DNA from 2 places in the Mesorhizobium sp. ANAO-SY3R2 genome. Region 2 is predicted to be linked to the other one. Evidence: riboswitches for the same ligand, from Rfam matches in the RefSeq annotation. Region 2 holds a riboswitch; the other holds the start of a gene.
The links. Region 2 has a riboswitch for thiamine pyrophosphate ahead of thiC (phosphomethylpyrimidine synthase ThiC). Riboswitches for the same ligand answer to the same signal wherever they lie in the genome.
Positions count from the first base shown of each region.

Region 1: linked by a shared signal. The riboswitch ahead of thiB (thiamine ABC transporter substrate binding subunit) and the one ahead of thiC (phosphomethylpyrimidine synthase ThiC) in region 2 are both predicted to bind thiamine pyrophosphate.

Region 1 covers NZ_CP159955.1:37,992-47,423, reverse strand. The annotation lists gene ABSY17_RS04895 (ABC-F family ATP-binding cassette domain-containing protein) at 1-1,612, opposite strand, end outside; gene ABSY17_RS04890 (thiamine diphosphokinase) at 1,615-2,259, opposite strand; TPP riboswitch at 2,364-2,485, shown strand; gene thiB (thiamine ABC transporter substrate binding subunit) at 2,530-3,534, shown strand; gene thiP (thiamine/thiamine pyrophosphate ABC transporter permease) at 3,762-5,378, shown strand; partial or broken gene thiQ (thiamine ABC transporter ATP-binding protein) at 5,375-6,135, shown strand; gene ABSY17_RS04870 (M48 family metalloprotease) at 6,292-7,767, shown strand; gene ABSY17_RS04865 (RNA polymerase factor sigma-32) at 7,772-8,641, opposite strand; gene ABSY17_RS04860 (CarD family transcriptional regulator) at 8,861-9,432, opposite strand, start outside.
Region 2 covers NZ_CP159955.1:263,494-272,925, forward strand. The annotation lists gene ABSY17_RS06060 (c-type cytochrome) at 202-594, shown strand; gene fghA (S-formylglutathione hydrolase) at 1,078-1,911, shown strand; gene thiD (bifunctional hydroxymethylpyrimidine kinase/phosphomethylpyrimidine kinase) at 1,942-2,709, opposite strand; gene ABSY17_RS06075 (thiamine phosphate synthase) at 2,700-3,305, opposite strand; gene ABSY17_RS06080 (thiazole synthase) at 3,302-4,075, opposite strand; gene thiS (sulfur carrier protein ThiS) at 4,279-4,476, opposite strand; gene ABSY17_RS06090 (FAD-dependent oxidoreductase) at 4,473-5,450, opposite strand; gene thiC (phosphomethylpyrimidine synthase ThiC) at 5,447-7,264, opposite strand; TPP riboswitch at 7,382-7,498, opposite strand; gene ABSY17_RS06100 (3-methyl-2-oxobutanoate dehydrogenase (2-methylpropanoyl-transferring) subunit alpha) at 7,696-8,931, shown strand; gene ABSY17_RS06105 (alpha-ketoacid dehydrogenase subunit beta) at 8,935-9,432, shown strand, end outside.

The DNA of each region.
Region 1 (9,432 bases), 230 kb from region 2:
CGAGCGCGAATTTCTGCTTGAACGACAGTTTCTTGGAGGCAGCCTTCGGCGCCTCGGGGTCGCTGCGTCCCGTCGCCGCCTGGCCGTTGCCGGCCTTGCGGGACTTCCGGTCGTCGAGCTTGGTGCCGCCGCGCTGGGCCAGCATGTCGGAATAGCCGCCGGCATATTCGACCCATTTGCCCTCGCCGTCGGGCGCGATGATGCTGGTGACCGTGCGATCGAGGAAGTCGCGGTCGTGGCTGACGAGGATCACCGTCCCGGCAAAGCCGGCGACGAGTTCCTGCAACAGTTCGAGCGTTTCCATGTCGAGGTCGTTGGTCGGCTCGTCGAGCACCAGAAGATTGGCCGGACGAGCCAGAACGCGGGCCAGGATCAGACGGGCACGTTCGCCACCCGAGAGTTCGCGCACCGGCGTGCGCGCCTGCTCGGGCTTGAACAGGAAGTCCTTCATGTAGGAAACGACGTGGCGCTGCTCGCCATTGATGACCAGGTTTTCGCCGCGGCCGTCGGTCAGGTAGCTCGACAGCGTCTCGTTCGGGTCGACGGCTTCACGCTTCTGGTCGAGCGTCGCGATCTCCAGATTGACGCCGAGCCGGATGCTGCCGGCATCGGGCTCAAGCTCGCCGGTCAGCATCTTCAGCAGCGTCGTCTTGCCGGCCCCGTTGGGCCCGACCAGACCGATCCGGTCGCCGCGCTGGATGCGTGTCGAGAACCCTTTGACAACCGTCAGTTCGCCAAAGCTCTTGTCGATGTTCTTGGCCTCGATGACCAGCTTACCTGATTCTGCAGCTTCGCTGGCCACCATGGTAGCGACGCCCTCGGCGCCGCGATGGCCGCGGAAGCGCTGGCGCATCGACTGCAACTCGCCGAGCCGGCGCATGTTGCGCTTGCGCCGGGCGGTCACGCCATAGCGCAGCCAGTGCTCCTCGCGCACGATCTGGCGGCCGAGCTTGTGCTGTTCGCGTTCTTCTTCCTCGAGGATCTGGTCGCGCCACTCCTCGAAATGGGCGAAGCCGCGGTCGAGGCGGCGAGTCTGGCCGCGGTCGAGCCAGACCGTGTTGCGGCTGACGCGTTCGAGGAAACGGCGGTCGTGGGAAATCAGGATCAGCGCCGACGACGTGCGGATAAGCTCCTCTTCCAGCCACTCGATCACCGAAAGATCGAGATGGTTGGTGGGCTCGTCGAGCAGCATGATGTCAGGCTCTGGCGCCATCACGCGGGCAAGGGCCGCCCGCCGCGCTTCGCCGCCGGAGAGGTCGCCCGGCTTTTCTTCGCCGGTTAGGCCGAGATGGTCGAGCAGATAGGTGGCGCGATGCGGATCGTCGGCCGGCCCAAGCCCCGCCTCGACATAGGCGCGGACATTGGCGAAGCCGTCCATGTCGGGCGCCTGCGGTAGGTAGCGGATCGTGGCAGAGGGTTGGCGGAACACCTCGCCATCCTGAGCCTCGACCAGGCCGGCCGCGATCTTGAGCAGGGTCGACTTGCCCGAACCATTGCGGCCGACCAGCGCGATCTTGTCGCCAGCAGCGGCGTTCAGGGCCGCGCCGTCGAGCAACGGCATGCCGCCGAAAGTCAGGCGGATGCCGTCGAGATTGAGAAGCGGAGGCGCCATGTTCAGAATTCCGAGGCAGGATAGGGATGGGCGAGAAGCAGCGCGCGGCCGCTCCCGAGCGAGACTCGCAGGTTGCCCCGCACTTCATTGGAAAGCGTCAGCGACGAGCCGAAAGGCACCTCGACACCATTGAGAGGCCATTTCGCCCCCTCTTCGGTGAGGCCGGAGAGTTCGGAAAAGGCGAGCACGGAAAACAGCGTGCCGTCCTCGTAGTCGAAGCTGCGGGTGCCGTGCAGCAACGGATGTGCCTCCTGCAGGCCGCTGGTCAGCAGTACTTCGATGCCGGCTTCGGCAAGCCTGAGCGCCAACGCGAGGTGAAAAAAGGCGTGATCGGCCCGCGCGCCGCCAAAGGCACCAACGAGCACCAGCGACGTGGCCCCGCGCGCCAGCGCTGCGGCAACCGCGAGTTCGCCGTCGGTCTTGTCCTTGTCGGCCGGAAACACCTCGCGCGGAACACCGGCGAAGCGGGGATCGGGCTCGGCCGGCGAGGAGTCGAAGTCGCCCAGCCACAACTCGGGCATCAGGCCGAGGGGTGCGGCGTGGCGGATACCGGAATCGGCCGCAATCACGCGTCCGCCCGCGACCTGACGGTCGAGGCGCGGCGTGCGGACCAACTCGCCGCCAAGGAGTATGATGAACCGGCTCATGGCGAGGGCATTACCAGTCCGGTGGCGGAAACGGAAGGCCGAGACGCTGCCGCGACGGGCAAACTAGCCGCTTGCACGGCCCGTCGCGCCGGCCTATGTGTTGGACCGCTCTAACGGGGTGCCTGTCGCGCTTTTGCGCGTTGGCTGAGAGGCATGGGGAACATCCAGCCAACCCGCTGAACCTGATCCGGTTTGTACCGGCGGAGGGATTAGATGCTTCGGACGCCCGGCGCTTCAAATTCCCTTGCAACACCAATGGAGGAGGCGCCGATGCGCTCGCTAGTCCTGTCCCTGACTTCTGCCCTGGCGCTCGCAGCAAGCGCCTTTGCTGCCGCCGCCGAAGGCAAGCTCACCATCTACACCTATGACAGCTTCAACTCCGAATGGGGCCCAGGCCCGCAGGTGAGGAAGGCCTTCGAGGCCGAATGCGGCTGCGAAGTGGATTTCGTTTCGGTTGCCGACGGCGTGGCGCTGCTCAACCGCGTCAAGCTCGAGGGTGCCGCGACCAAGGCCGATATCGTGCTCGGCCTTGATACCAACCTGACCGCCGAGGCCAAGGCGACCGGCCTGTTTGCCCCGCACGGCGTGATCGGCGACGACGTCAAGGTTCCCGGTGACTGGAAGGACGATACCTTCGTTCCCTATGACTACGGCTATTTCGCCGTCGTCTACGACACCGACAAGCTGAAGAACCCGCCGAAAAGCCTGAAGGAGCTGGTTGAGGGCGATCCCGAGCAGAAGATCGCCATCCAGGATCCGCGCACCTCGACGCCGGGTCTGGGCCTGCTGCTCTGGGTCAAGTCGGTCTATGGCGACAAGGCGCCGGAGGCCTGGGCCAAGCTCAAGGGCCGCGTGCTGACCGTCACGCCGGGCTGGAGCGAAGCCTATGGCCTGTTCACCAAGGGCGAGGCGCCGATGGTGCTGTCCTACACCACCTCACCGGCCTACCACATGGTCGCCGACAACACCGAGCGCTACCAGGCCGCATCCTTCGAGGAAGGCCACTACCTGCAGATCGAGGTCGCCGGCGTTACCACCAATGGCGCCAAGAACCCGCTGTCGGAAAAGTTCATGGCCTTCATGACCGGCCCGGCGTTCCAGGACGTCATCCCAGAAACCAACTGGATGCTGCCGGCCGGCAAGACCGACAAGCCGCTCAACCCCGCCTTCGACAAGCTGGTGAAGCCGGGCAAGACCTTGCTGTTCAGCCCCGACGAGGTGGCGGCCAATCGCAAGGCCTGGGTCGACGAATGGCTGGGCGTGATGAGCAAGTAAGCGGCTCATCAACTGGCGATGGCTGCGCTTGAACACCCCCCTCTGGCTTGCCGGCCATCTCCCCCTCAAGGGGGGAGATTAGCTGTGGCGCTGCCGCCGCCAACCTTAAGCGTTGCAGACAGCGAGCAGGTGTTGAAGCTGCCGATCTCCCCCCTTGAGGGGGAGATGGCCGGCAGGTCAGAGGGGGGTGCGACGAGGCTCAACCTCAGCCGACTTGGTGGCCGATCATGCGGGTAAGCCGTCGAGACCCCCGCGTCATCGCCGGCACGCTCGCGCTCGCCGCCATAGGCATCCTGATCGGCGGCGCCTTTGCCGGGCTCGGCATCGAGGCCCTGCGCAACCCCGAAGGGGCTGTCGCCGCCTTCGACGGCTATCTCTTCCGCGTCGCGCGCTTCACGCTGTGGCAGGCGCTGCTGTCGACGCTCTTGTCCGTCGTACCGGCGATCCTGGTTGCGCGCGCCCTGTCGCGGCATCCGCAATTTCCCGGCCGTGGGCTGATCCTGCGCCTGTTTGCCGTGCCGCTCGCCCTGCCGGCGATCGTTGCTGCTCTAGGCATCCTGACGCTTTACGGCCGCGCCGGCTTCTTCGCCGCGCCGCTGGCCACGCTGACCGGGGGCACCTGGCCCGGCATCTACGGGCTATCAGGCATTCTGATCGCCCATGTCTTCTTCAACCTGCCGCTGGCGACACGGCTGATGCTGGAGGCGCTGCAGACCGTGCCGGCGGACCAGTGGCGGCTGGCGAGCCAGCTCGGCATGGGTGCTCGCGCGAGCTTCCGGCTGATCGAATGGCCGGCAATGCGCGCAGCCCTGCCCGGCATCGCCGGGCTAGTGTTCATGCTGTGCATCACCTCCTTCACCATCGTCTTGACGCTTGGCGGCGGACCGGCTGCCACCACGCTGGAAGTGGCAATCTACCAGGCACTGCGCTTCGACTTTGACCCCGCCCGCGCCGTGGCGCTGACGCTGCTGCAGATCGGCCTCACCGCCATCGTAGTGCTCGCGCTGATGCGGCTCGGCGCCAACACGACGGGCGATGCCAACCTGTCGGTCGTGCGACGCAGCTTCATCGAAACCAAAGGCCGAGAGAAGCTATTCAACGCCACCGTCATCGTCCTCGCACTGCTGTTCGTCTTCGGCCCCATGCTGGCGACGGTCGTCTCCGGCCTGGAGGCAGACCTTGGCCGATTGGCCAGCGAAACATCGGTCCGGCGCGCCACGCTGACCAGCATCGTGCTCGCCTCGCTTTCGGCGACACTTGCCTGCGCACTTTCGCTGTCGCTCGTCATGGCGCGCAGGGCGCTTGCGACCGGCCGCCCGGCGGACAAGAGATCGTTGCTGGAACGGATGACCGACACTGGCGCCGGCTTCGTGCTGGTCGTGCCGCCGATCGTCGTCGGCGCCGGCTGGTTCATTCTCGTGCGGCAGAGCGTCGATGTCTTCGCGCTGGCACCAGTGATGGTCGTCGCGGTCAATGCGGTGATGGCGATGCCGTTTGCCGTCCGCGCCATACGCCCCGCCCATGATGCCGCTGCCGAGCGCCACGAACGGCTCTGCGCCCAGCTCGGCATTTCCGGCTGGGGCCGCCTGCGGCTGATCGACTGGCCAGTTCTCAGGCGTCCGCTCGCCACCGCCTTTGCCTTCGCAATGGCACTGTCGCTCGGCGACCTCGGCGTCATCGCCCTGTTCGGCAGCGATGCCGTGCAGACGCTGCCCTATCTTCTGCTCGCGCGCATGGGCAGCTACCGGACCGCCGATGCCGCCGGCCTGGCGCTGATGCTGGGGTTGTTGTGCCTTGCCTTGATGATGCTCGCCGACCGTCTCGGCAGGGGGACTTCGAAATGACCTCGACCAATGCAGCCGTGAGGCTCGATCAGGTGGTGTTCAGCTACAGCGAGACCATGGTGCGCTTCGACGTGGCCTTCGCGGCCGGCGAGATCACCGCGATCATGGGGCCGAGCGGCGCCGGCAAGTCAACGCTGCTCAACCTCGTCGCCGGCTTCGAGACGCCGCGCGAAGGCCGGGTGCTGATCGGCAGCGAGGACGTGACCGGCTTGCCACCGGCCCGCCGTCCGGTCTCCATGGTGTTCCAGGAGAACAATCTGTTTGCCCATCTCGACGTGACCAGCAATGTCGGGCTCGGTCGCTCCCCGGCTCTGCGTCTTACGGCAAGCGACAGGCATGACGTGGGCGCAGCGTTGGCCCGCGTCGGCCTTGCCGGCATGGACAAACGCCTGCCCGCCGAGTTGTCGGGCGGCGAGCGCCAACGCGTGGCCCTGGCCCGCGTATTGGTGCGCGACCGGCCGGTCCTGCTGCTGGATGAACCTTTTGCCTCGCTTGGACCAGCCTTGCGCGAGGACATGCTGGAGCTTGTAGCTGACGTCCACGCAGAACGGCGCATGACCGTGCTTTTTGTGACACACCAGCCCGAAGACGCGAGAAAGCTGGGCGAAAACATGGTTTTCATCGAAGCAGGCACCGTGGCCGCCTCGGGCAAGACTGCTGATTTCTTTGACAATTCCGGACCGGATGCGTTCCGGTGCTACATCGGCGGCGAAAAGCGCTGACACAATCACGCCAGATTGCCCGGAAGCGGACATAATTTTCAGCCAAATCGCCGGGGTGGAGACGGGTGCCTTATTGTGTCTGCGAGGTGAGTGTGGCTAGGTCCACGCAACACCGCCGGGTCATGCTTCGCCTCTGCCCGGTTGACTGAAAGGAAGCTGTCCTGCCTACCCGCCGCCACGGCCAGATCGAAATGAGCACGCCACGCCGCACGCGACTAGCTATCGCGGTTGCGCTTTCGGCGCTGGTTGCCGGCTGCCAGGCGCTCAACCCGACCGACCTGCGCGAGTCGGGCTTCCAGCCATCCAACAATCCGGTGACGGTCGACAACGTCTCGCGCTACGACAAGCTCGCCGAGATCGCCAAGGGCCAGCATCCACGCATTCTCGCCACCTATGGCGGCGAGTATTCCGATCCCAAGCTGGAACGCATGGTCGCCAAGGTGGTCGGCAGCCTAACGACCGTGTCGGGCAATCCGAACCAGACCTACCGCATCACCATTCTCAACTCGCCCAACGTCAACGCCTTCGCGCTGCCGGGTGGCTATCTCTACGTGACGCGCGGGCTTCTGGCGCTCGCCAATGATTCGGCTGAGCTCGCCGCCGTCATCGCCCACGAGATGGGCCACGTCACCGCCAACCACGGCATCCAGCGCCAGCAGAAGGAAGCCGAGGAAGTTCTGGCGACCAAAGTCGTCACCGACGTGCTCGGCGAAAGCCCGACCGCCAAGGCAGCCCTTATCCGCGGCAAGCTGCGGCTCGCCCAGTTCTCGCGCAATCAGGAGCTGGAAGCCGACGGCATCGGCATCAAGATGAGCGGCGAGATCGGCTACGACCCCTTCGCGGCCGGGCGCTTCCTGCAGTCCATGGCAGCCTACAGCGACCTGCGCGCGGTCAGCGGCGCTACCGACGCCAGCCTCGACTTCCTGGCAAGCCACCCGAACGCGCCGCAGCGCATCGACCTAGCCCAGCGCCACGCCCGCAACTTCGGCGCGCCCGGCATCGGCCAGCGCGATCGCGATTCCTTCCTTGCCGGTGTCGACGGGCTGCTGTTCGGAGATACGCCTGATGAAGGCTATGTGCGCGGCACCACCTTCCTGCACCCCAAGCTCGGCATCTCGTTCTCGGTGCCGCAGGGCTTCGTCATAGACAACACGGCTGCCGCGGTCACCGCCACGGGCCCGAACAACGTAGCCATCCGCTTCGACGGGGTGAGCATCAACAGCAAACTGTCACTGCCCGACTATGTCCGCAGCGGCTGGGTGGCAGGCCTCGACCCTGCAAGCGTGCGTTCGGCAACGGTCAACGGCAACGAAACGGCATTCGCCCGCGCCAGCGCCGAGGGCTGGCAGTTCGACATCATGGTGACCCGCGCCGGCGATCAGGTCTACCGGCTGCTGACGGCGGCGCCGACGGCAAGTCCGGACCTTGACAGCATGGCCCGTTCGGTGAGCTCGAGCTTCCATGTCATGACGGCGGCGGAAAAGGCGGCGCTCAAGCCGCTGCGCATCCGCGTCGTCACCGTGCAGCCCGGCCAGACCATGGGCTCACTCGCCGCCAGCATGGTCGGCGTCGACCGCAAGCTCGACCTGTTCCGTGTGCTTAACGCACTTGGCCCAGGGGCTACGCTTTCGGCCGGCGACAAGGTCAAGATCGTCACCGACAGGTAGCGGCTCAGGCCGACACGAAGTCGGCGCTCTGCCTGACGAGGGCCGACTTCAGCTTCTCCATCGCCCGGGTCTCGATCTGACGGACCCGCTCCTTGGAGATGCCGAGCGAGGTTCCGAGCTCTTCGAGGGTCGCGCCCTCCTCGGTCAGCCGGCGCTCCTCGATGATCTGCAGTTCGCGCGCATTGAGCACGCGCAGCGCATCGCGCAGCCAGCATGAACGCCGCTCGATGTCGATTGCGTCGCCGACGAGTTCGTCGGGTAGCGGCGCATCGGAAACCAGCAGATCCATCCGCTCGCCGGCATCGCCGTCGTCATTGAGCGGTGCGTTGAGCGAAGTGTCGGGCACGGACAGACGCATATCCATCAGCGCGACATCAGCCTCCGAGACGCCGAGTGCTACCGAGATTTCCTGATAGGCGGAAGTGCCGCCGATCGGCCCGCCGCCCTGCGCGAGACGCGCCCGCATCCGCCTCAGGTTGAAGAACAGCGACTTTTGTGCCGAACTGGTGCCACCCCTGACAATCGACCAATTGCGCAGGATATAGTCCTGCATCGATGCCCTGATCCACCACGTGGCATATGTCGAAAACCGCACTTCTCGGCCGGGATCGAAGCGGGCAGCAGCTTCCAGGAGCCCGACATGGCCTTCCTGGATAAGGTCACCCAGCGGCAGGCCGTAGCGCCTAAACTTGACCGCCATGGCAATGACGAGCCTCATATGCGCAGTGGCGATGCGGCTGAGGGCATCCTCGTCATTGTGCTCCTTCCAGCGAATGGCCAGTTCGAGTTCCTCGCCCCGCTCCAGATAGGGTGCCCGCGACGCGGCCTTCAGCATCATCTGCTCGCCGGCCAGTATTGCCCGATCCATGCCCATGACGTGCTCTCTCGTCGAGTGGATTGCCAAGCTGGTGCGGGGGTCTCCGCCATCGATAATCAATGCATGCCCGCGGGTCTTTAACGCGGCATGATGGTTAATGTTCCCCGTCGGGCGGACACAGGATTCTCAAACGACACGGCCGGCGACGGGCGGCCGGACACAAAAAAAACCCGGCCAATGGCCGGGTTTTTTTTCGCAGTCTCGGTGGAAGACCGATCAGGCAGCTTCTTCCTGGTCGGCGTCCGCTTCCTCGTTGTCGGCCTTGGCGCCGCGCTTCGGACCCTTGTTGAGGTTGGCCTCGATGAGATGCACGGCCTCGGTTTCCGACAAGCGGTTGACGGCCGCCAACTCGCGCGCCATGCGATCGAGCGCAGCTTCATAAAGCTGGCGCTCGGAATAGGACTGCTCCGGCTGGTTGTCGGCACGGTAGAGATCGCGCACGACTTCCGAGATCGAGATCAGATCGCCGGAATTGATCTTTGCATCATATTCCTGCGCGCGGCGCGACCACATGGTGCGCTTGACGCGGGCGCGGCCCTGAACGACCTTCAGCGCGCGCTCGACATAGTCCGTCTCGGAAAGCTTGCGCATGCCGATGGAGGTCGCCTTGGCGACCGGCACCTTGAGCCGCATCTTGTCCTTCTGGAAATCGATCACGAACAGCTCGAGCTTGTGTCCCGCCACTTCCTGCTCGTCGATGGACACGATCTGGCCGACGCCATGCGCCGGATAGACGATGAACTCACCGGTCTTGAAACCATGACGCGCTGCGGATTTCTTCTGCGGGA
Region 2 (9,432 bases):
GCGGTGCTGCCGTCCAGCATGACTGGTCACGCCAAACCGCGACCTGCACCAGCTCAAATCATACTATTCATCCATAGGTTTGTCGCCCCGCGGTACATTGGCTCCTTAAGTTGCAATCGAATGGCATATGGCGCGTCGCTGCTCGCAGCGGTAGTATCGTCTGCGTCGACGGTTTGCGCCGACCTCTTGGAGGAGAATGCCATGAGATTGACGGCCTTGGCCGCATCGGCCCTTCTTGCAACCTCTTTTCTTGTATCCGGCGCGGCCCATGCTGCGGGCGACGCGGATGCCGGGAAGAAGGTCTTCACCAAATGCATGGCCTGCCACGAAGCTGCGACCGACAAGAACAAGGTCGGACCTTCACTGCACGGGGTGATCGGCCGCACGGCAGGCACGCATTCGGACTTCAAGTATTCCGACGCCATGAAAAAGGCCGGGGCCGATGGGCTGGTCTGGGACGAGGCCAATATCGCCGCCTACGTCAAGGCGCCGAAGGAAAAGGTGCCGGGTAACAAGATGGCATTCGCCGGCCTCAAGGACGACACCGACATTGCCAATGTCATCGCCTATCTGGAGGCCGCGGCCAAGCAGTAGCGAAACGGGACGGGATTTCGCCGCGCCCTTCAGACTACCCGCCAAGCACCGCTGTTGATGCGGGCCGTGCATGCGACAATTGTAGGCGGCCGTGCCAGCCGCAGCGCAATTCTCTGGATCGCGAGGCCAGTAGTCCGTTTGAGGTATGTGGTGTGGTCGCCGGACGTGTCGAATGCTGCTGGTAAGCCATATGTCTGGTCTCGCAGGGGGATGCGGGGGCCGGATTGTCATCGTTGTAAATGGCTGACGGCGAATATTTTATCGAACCGATACTGTCATCCGAACTGCAGACGACGGTTTTAACTCATCTAGCGATTGTTGCCTCCTGGCGGGGAAATTGCGGCTTGCCGGGGGGAACCCTGGCAGCCGCCTCATTTCACCCGGCATTGCCGCAGTGCCGGCACCATTGACCGATGCAAGGTTGCGGGCCGTGCATCTCGCCGCTATGCCGGACCGAGAGTGTTCGGCGAGAAGGCAAAGCAGATGAAAGTCGTTTCCACGTCCAAGTCGCATGGCGGTGTCCAGGGTGTCTATTCGCACGCGTCCGAGGCCTGCGCTTGCGACATGACCTTCGCCGTGTTCGTGCCGCCGCAGGCCAAGGACGGACCGCTGCCGGTGCTGTGGTATCTGTCGGGGCTGACCTGCACCCACGCCAATGTCATGGACAAGGGTGAGTACCGGCGCATGGCGGCCGAACTCGGGCTGATCGTCGTCTGTCCCGACACCAGTCCGCGCGGCGAGACCGTTCCTGACGAAAAGGACAACTGGCAGTTCGGCTCGGGCGCCGGTTTCTATGTCGATGCCACCCAGGAGCCGTTCGCCAGGAATTACCGCATGTATTCCTATCTCACCGAGGAACTGCCGGCATTGATTGCCGCAAATTTCCCGGCCGACATGTCGCGCCAAGCGATCTTTGGCCACTCGATGGGCGGCCACGGCGCGCTGACCATCGCGCTCAGGAACCCCGACCGTTTCAAGAGCTGCTCGGCCTTCGCACCGATTGCCCAGCCGACGACGGCGGGCTGGTCGAAGCCGGCGCTCGAAAAATATCTCGGCGCCGACGAGCAGTCCTGGCGCGCCTATGACGCCACGCTGCTGATCGAAGACGGCCACCGCTTCTCCGGATTCCTCGTCGACCAGGGCACCTCAGACGGCTTCCTCCAGGACGGCCTGCGGCCGTGGCTTCTGGAAGAGGCCTGCAAGAAGGTCGGCATTCCGCTCACCCTGCGCATGCAGGATGGTTACGACCATTCCTACAACTTCATCTCGACCTTCATGGACGATCATTTGAGATGGCACGCCGAGCGTCTCGGCTGAGCCGAAGACGGCAACGCCTGCGGCAGGATCCTAGCGCTCCAGCCTTGGCGGTGCCGAGGCTCGGAGCCGCTCGAGGACGTAGTGCTTGGCGTCGCGAACGCTGGATTCCAGCGTTTCGCCACACGCCAGATGGGCTGATATGGCGCTGGCCAGCATGCAGCCGGTGCCGCGCATCGTGGCTGCGATGCGTGGTGCTTCGAACCTCATGGGCGCCCGGTCCGGTCGCAGCAGGATGTCGGCCGAGTTTTCGCCCGTCGCATGGCCGCCCTTGACCAGCACAGCAGTGGCGCCGGCGTCGATCAGCGCCTGTCCCTGACGGATGATCTCGACTTCATCGAGCGCAGGCGGCGAAGCGCTGAGCAGTGCGAGTTCGTGCAGATTCGGGGTGACGAGGCTGCAAAGCGGGATCAACTGCCGCTTGAGTGCGTCGATTGCGTCGCTGTCCATAAGCGCTCGGCCCGAAGTCGAGGCAAGAACCGGGTCGAGCACCAAGGGAACCTGTGGGTAGCTGGCCAGAACGGAGGCCACTGCCTCCACGGCCGCCGTCGTACCCAGCATACCGATCTTGATCGCGGCTACCGGGCTGGCGGCGAGCGCTGCCCGCATCTGGGCGGCGATCAGGTCGGGCGGCATCTGTTCGATCCGCTCGACGGCCTCGTCGGTCTGCACCGTGACTGCCGTCACGGCGACGCTGGTCCGCAGGCCGAAAGCGGCGATGGTCTCGACGTCGCGCGAAAGGCCAGCGCCGCCGCTCGAGTCGGTGCCGGCGACAACAAGCACATGCGGTGTCATCGCCATTGCGCCGTCGCCGCCAGCCATTGGCGCGTTCGGCCCTCCGGATCGGCATGCCGGGTGATGTCGGTGACGACGGCGGCGCTGTCGGCGCCGTGCGCGAACACGCCGTCGATGCGCGTGACATTGAGCCCCCCGATGGCGACGAGCGGCAGGCTGCCGATCCTGCGCTTCCACTCGGCGAGGCGGTCGAGCCCCTGCGGCGCCCATTTCATCGCTTTCAGGATGGTCGGATAAACAGGGCCAAGCGCGACATAGTCGGGGGAGGCGGCGAGCGCTGCTTCGAGTTCGGCGTGGTCGTGGGTGCTGACGCCGAGCTTCATGCCGGCCCGGCGGATGGCCGGAACATCGGCATCAGCAAGGTCCTCCTGGCCGAGATGGACGAAATCACAAGCCTCCTCGATGGCTAGCTGCCAATAATCGTTGACGATGAGCTGGCAGCCGTGACGTGCGCAGGTGGCTTTTGCGGCGCGGATTTCGCGGCGCAAGGCCGGCTCGTCCAGATCCTTGATGCGTAGCTGCACCAGCCTGACGCCCGATGGCACCAGCCGCTCGATCCAGGCGGCGGTATCCAGAATGAGATAGAACGGGTCGAGCTTCATGAGAAAGTTGCCAGTCCGATGACGGGGGTGGAGGGGACGGCCATGTCACGCGGTTCGAGCATGCCGGCGATGAATGCCTCGCGGCCGGCTTGGACCGCCTTGGCGAAGGCGCCAGCCATCGCGGCCGGATCGCCTGATTTGGCGACGGCGGTGTTGAGCAGCACGGCGTCGTAGCCGAGTTCCATGACGGTTGCGGCATGCGACGGACGGCCGATGCCGGCATCGACGATCAAGGGCACCTCTGGGAAACGACCGCGCAGGCTACGCAGGGCATCGAGGTTCTGGGGACCCCGCGCGGAGCCGATCGGCGCGCACCACGGCATCAGCACCCTGCAGCCGGCATCGAGCAGCCGCTCGGCCACGACAAGGTCGTCGGTGGTGTAGGGAAAGACCTCGAAACCGTCGACGGCGAGGATACGGGCGGCCTCGACCAGCCCGAAGACGTCGGGCTGTAGCGTGTCGTGGTTGCCGATGACCTCAAGCTTGATCCAGTTGGTGGAAAAGACCTCGCGCGCCATCTTCGCCGTCGTCACCGCCTCCCTGGCCGAATGGCAGCCGGCAGTATTGGGCAGGACCCGCACGCCGAGCGAGCGGATCAGTTCCCAGAATTTTTCGCCCGTCCTGCCGCCTGACGACTCGCGGCGGAGCGAGACGGTGACGATGTCTGCTCCAGAGGCGCTGATGGCATCGGCCATGATGGCCGGCGAGGGGTAGAGCGCGGTGCCGAGCAGCAGGCGGGAGGAGACTTGTTGGCCGTAGAGTTCGAGCATGGGGTCACCTCCTCGATGTCGGTTTGGAGGTAGAGGCCGACGTACCCCCACCCCTAACCCCTCCCCACAAGGGGGAGGGGGACTTGAGCCGCGTCCGGCCTGCTGGAGTGCTCGTCAGTTCCAGATGACGAGGGGCGTGGGGATCAGGATTCCCCTCCCCCTTGTGGGGAGGGGTTAGGGGTGGGGGTAGGTTCGACATGGCCTCACCCTCCCTTCATCGGCGACAGGATTTCGATGCGGTCGCCTTCGGCAAGCGGGCAAGCATCGCGTTCCCCGGCCGGCACGACCTCGCCGTTGAGCGCGGTGGCCAGCCAACTGCCTCCGTAGTCGAGTTCGGCGAGCAGGCCGGCAAGCGTGGCGGCCGCGACTTCGTAGCGTTCGCCATTGACGATGAGATTCATGGACGAGTTCCCTCTCCAGTCGGATTTCCCAGGATCATGTCGGCCGCCTGCCGCGCCATGGCGGGTGCAAGCAGGAAGCCGTGGCGGTAGAGGCCATTGACGCGGATGTGTTGGCCGTCGCGCTCGACGCGCGGCAGGTTGTCGGCAAAGGCTGGGCGCACGCCGGTGCCGGTCTCGATGATCTCGGCGCCGCCGAAGGCCGGATGCAGTGCATAGGCGGCGTTGAGCAGCTCCATCGTCGAGCGCGCGCTGATCGGGCCAGCGGCATCGCTTTCGATCATCGTGGCGCCGAACATGAACAGGTTGTCCGCGCGCGGCACGACATAGATCGGGATGCGCGGGTGAAGCAGCCGCACCGGCCGCGACAGCGAGATTTCGGGCGTGCGCAAAAGCAGCATCTCGCCGCGCACCCCGCGCAATTCGGCGTGCGCCTCGGCGATGCCCGTGCAGTCGGCCTCGAAGTCCGCTGCGCCCTCCATCCGCACCGCGCCGTAGCCGAACTCGAAGCGCACGCCTAACCCGAGCAGCTTTTGCTGTAGGCCGATCAGCGCTCTGCGCGGGTCGAGGTGCGCTTCTTCGGCGAAGAACAGCCCGCGCCCGAACCGTCCGGCAAGGTCCGGTTCGCGCGCGGCGATCGCCTCGGCGTCGATCTGCCGAAAGCCGGAGGTGCGGCGGCCGAAGCGGTCGAGCTCGCCGGCATCACGCGCAGGTGCGAGCACCAGCGTGCCGTTGCGGACGACATGGCCGGGCAGGGCGGTGTCCCACCAGTCGGCCGCGCCTTTGCCCAGAGTGAGCACCGCTTCTTCCGCACTCTCGCGCTCGCACCATGGCGCGAGCATCCCGCCGGCCTGCCAGGAGGCATTGCCGGCTATTTGCCTGCGCCTCTCGGCCACGGTGACGTCGGCGCCGCGTGTCACCAGCTCATGCGCGAGCGTCAATCCGGCGACGCCCGCGCCGCGGATCAGCACCTTCATGGCTGTTTCGCCGCCTCCGTGTCGCTCACGGGCATGTAGAGGTCGCCGCCGTCCCGGTACTTCGCCGCCATGGCCGCGAGCCCTTCTTTCTGCGCCTCGGCTCGGATGTCGTGGGAAATCCGCATCGAGCAGAATTTCGGGCCGCACATGGAGCAGAAATGAGCCACCTTGTGCGCCTCCTTGGGCAGGGTCTCGTCGTGGAAGGCACGCGCCGTCTCGGGATCGAGCGAGAGGTTGAACTGGTCCTCCCAGCGGAACTCGAAGCGCGCCCGCGACAGTGCGTCGTCCCTGACCTTGGATGCTGGATGACCCTTGGCGAGGTCGGCGGCATGCGCCGCGATTTTATAGGTGATGACGCCCACCTTGACGTCGTCGCGGTCGGGCAGGCCGAGATGCTCCTTCGGCGTGACGTAGCAGAGCATGGCCGTGCCGAACCAACCGATCATCGCCGCGCCGATGCCCGAGGTGATGTGATCGTACCCGGGGGCGATGTCGGTGGTCAAAGGCCCGAGCGTGTAGAAGGGCGCCTCGCCGCAGACGGCGAGCTGCTTGTCCATGTTCTCCTTGATCTTGTGCATCGGCACATGGCCGGGGCCCTCGATCATCACCTGGCAGTCCTTGGCCCAGGCGATCTGGGTGAGTTCCCCAAGCGTCTCCAACTCGGCGAACTGGGCGGCGTCATTGGCGTCGGCAATCGAGCCGGGGCGCAGGCCGTCGCCGAGCGAGAAGGCGACGTCATAGGTCCGGCAGATGTCGCAGATCTCCTCGAAATGCTCGTAGAGGAAGCTCTCCTTGTGGTGATGCAGGCACCACTTGGCCATGATCGAGCCGCCGCGCGAGACGATGCCGGTGACACGGTCGACGGTCAGGTGGATGTAGGCCAGGCGCACGCCGGCATGGATGGTGAAGTAGTCGACGCCCTGTTCGGCCTGCTCGATGAGGGTGTCGCGGAATACCTCCCAGGTCAGGTTTTCGGCGATGCCGCCGACCTTTTCGAGCGCCTGGTAGAGTGGCACCGTTCCGATCGGCACAGGCGAGTTGCGGACGATCCAGTCGCGAATGTTGTGGATGTTGCGTCCCGTGGACAGGTCCATCACCGTGTCCGCACCCCAGCGGGTCGCCCACACCATCTTCTCGACTTCCTCGGCCATGGACGAGGTGACGGCCGAATTGCCGATATTGGCGTTGATCTTGACCAGGAAATTGCGGCCGATGATCATCGGCTCGCTCTCGGGATGGTTGATGTTGGAAGGGATGATGGCGCGGCCGCGCGCCACCTCGTCGCGGATGAATTCGGGCGTAACGAAGTCGGGAATGGCGGCGCCAAAACTCTCGCCGTCGCGGGCGAGCTTCGCCCTGAGTTGCTCGCGACCGAGGTTTTCGCGGATGGCGACGAATTCCATCTCCGGCGTCACGATGCCGGCGCGGGCATAGGCGAGCTGGGTGACGGCGCGACCGCCGGTGGCACGCAGCGGGGCGTTGCGGACCGGGAATTCCGGCGTTAGCCGCTCAGCCGAAACAAAGCCGTTGTCCTCGTCCTTGATGGCGCGGCCTGCGTAGCGTTCGACGTCGCCGCGTGCCAGGATCCATTGCTCGCGCAGGCGCGGCAGCCCGCCCTCGATATCGATCTTCACATTGGCGTCGGTGTAGGGCCCGGAGGAATCGTAGACGGTGACGGGTGGCTCGCCAGCGCTCGGATGGACCGAGATCTCGCGCATCGGCACGCGGATGCCGGGGTGAAGCTGGCCGGGCTTGTGGACCTTCTTTGAGGCGGGCAGTTCGCCTGTTGTGACGGTCGGGGTCAGGGCATTCATAGTGAGCCTCCATGCTCGTTTGCAACGGAGACCCAGTTCGTGCGGAAAGGAGGAGGTGAGTCTTTGCCTGGGGGATTTCGGGCTTTTGCCCGATTCCCGAAGTCGGATAGGTCCGACCCGCGAAGCCTCGCACCGTCCCTACGCCAGTGTGAACTGGATCAGGTTCAACGGGTCACTGCGCTGCGCGAGCCAGCAGTATCTCAGCCCCTTGTCGGGACCCCCCTGGTGAGCCCTTAGGATGAGCGCGGAACATGCGTGCTGTCAACGGCCTTTCACAGAGGCCGAGAGAATGCCAAAGTCGTCGCGGCGGGACCCCATTGCGGTTCCGGCCGCGATCGGATAATAGGTCAGTGTTGCTGACATAAATTGTCTGACGCATGCGGTCCCCGGGGAGGAGCATCCGGCCTGCATGCGAGCAAGGAGGAGCATCCGTGACGGACCATGCCTCGCCGCTGAAATTCCATGTGCCCGAGCCGGAAGTGCGCCCCGGCGGAACGCCCGACTTCTCCAACGTGCCGATCCCCCGGGCGGGCTCGGTCGACCGGCCGGAGGTCGATGTCGATCCGCGCGCCATCCGCGATCTCGCCTATTCGATCATCCGGGTGCTGAACCGCGAGGGCGAGGCGGTCGGGCCGTGGGCAGGTACGCTGACCGACGCGGAGCAACTCGAGGGCCTGCGCCACATGATGACGCTGCGCGCCTTCGACGCGCGCATGCTGATGGCCCAGCGTCAGGGCAAGACCTCGTTCTACATGCAGCATATGGGCGAGGAGGCGGTCAGCTGTGCCTTCCGCAAGGCGCTGAGCCCCGGCGACATGAATTTCCCGACCTATCGCCAGGCCGGCCTGCTGATCGCAGGCGGCTACCCGATGGTCGACATGATGAACCAGATCTTCTCCAACGAGCGCGATCCGCTGAAGGGCCGGCAGCTGCCGGTCATGTATGCCTCGAAGGAACACGGCTTCTTCTCGATCTCCGGCAACCTGACGACGCAATACATCCAGGCCGTCGGCTGGGCGATGGCCTCGGCGATCAAGGGCGATACCAGGATCGCCGTCGGCTGGGTCGGCGATGGCGCCACCGCCGAAAGCGACTTCCACGCAGCACTGGTGTTCGCCTCGACCTACAAGGCGCCCGTCGTGCTCAACATCGTCAACAACCAGTGGGCGATCTCGACCTTCCAGGGCATTGCGCGCGGCGGTTCCGGCACATTTGCCGCGCGCGGCCTCGGCTTCGGCATCCCCGCACTTCGCGTCGACGGCAACGACTATCTTGCCGTCCATGCGGTTGCCAAATGGGCGATCGAGCGGGCGAGGTCCAATCTCGGGCCGACCCTGGTCGAATACGTCACCTACCGCGTCGGCGCGCATTCGACCTCGGACGATCCGTCGGCCTACCGGCCCAAGACGGAGTCCGACGCCTGGCCGCTCGGCGACCCGGTGATCCGGCTGAAGAACCACCTGATCAAGCGCGGTCTGTGGTCGGACGAGCGCCACAAGCAGGCGGAGGCCGAAATCCTCGAGACGGTGATATCAGCGCAAAAGGAGGCCGAAAGCCACGGCACATTGCATGCCGGCGGCAAGCCGTCGACGCGCGACATGTTTGAGGGCGTCTATGCCGAGATGCCGCCGCATCTCAGGCGCCAGCGCCAGAAGGCGGGGGTATAGCCGATGCCGCGCATGACCATGATCGAAGCCATCCGCAGCGCCATGGACGTCGCCATGGGGCGCGACGACGATGTCGTCGTCTTCGGCGAGGACGTCGGCTATTTCGGCGGCGTCTTCCGCTGCACGCAAGGGCTGCAGCAGAAATACGGCCGCTCGCGCTGCTTCGACGCGCCGATCAGCGAGCTTGGCATCGTCGGCGCTGCCATCGGCATGGCCGCCTATGGGCTCAAGCCCTGCGTCGAAGTGCAGTTCGCCGACTATGTCTACCCGGCCTACGACCAGATCGTTTCGGAGGCGGCACGATTGCGCTACCGCTCGAACGGCGAGTTCACCTGCCCGATCGTCATCCGCATGCCGACGGGCGGCGGCATCTTCGGCGGCCAGACCCACAGCCAGAGCCCCGAGGCGCTGTTCACCCATGTGTCCGGCCTCAAGGTCGTCGTGCCGTCCAATCCGCGCGACGCCAAGGGTCTGCTGATCGCCGCGATCGAGGACCCCGAT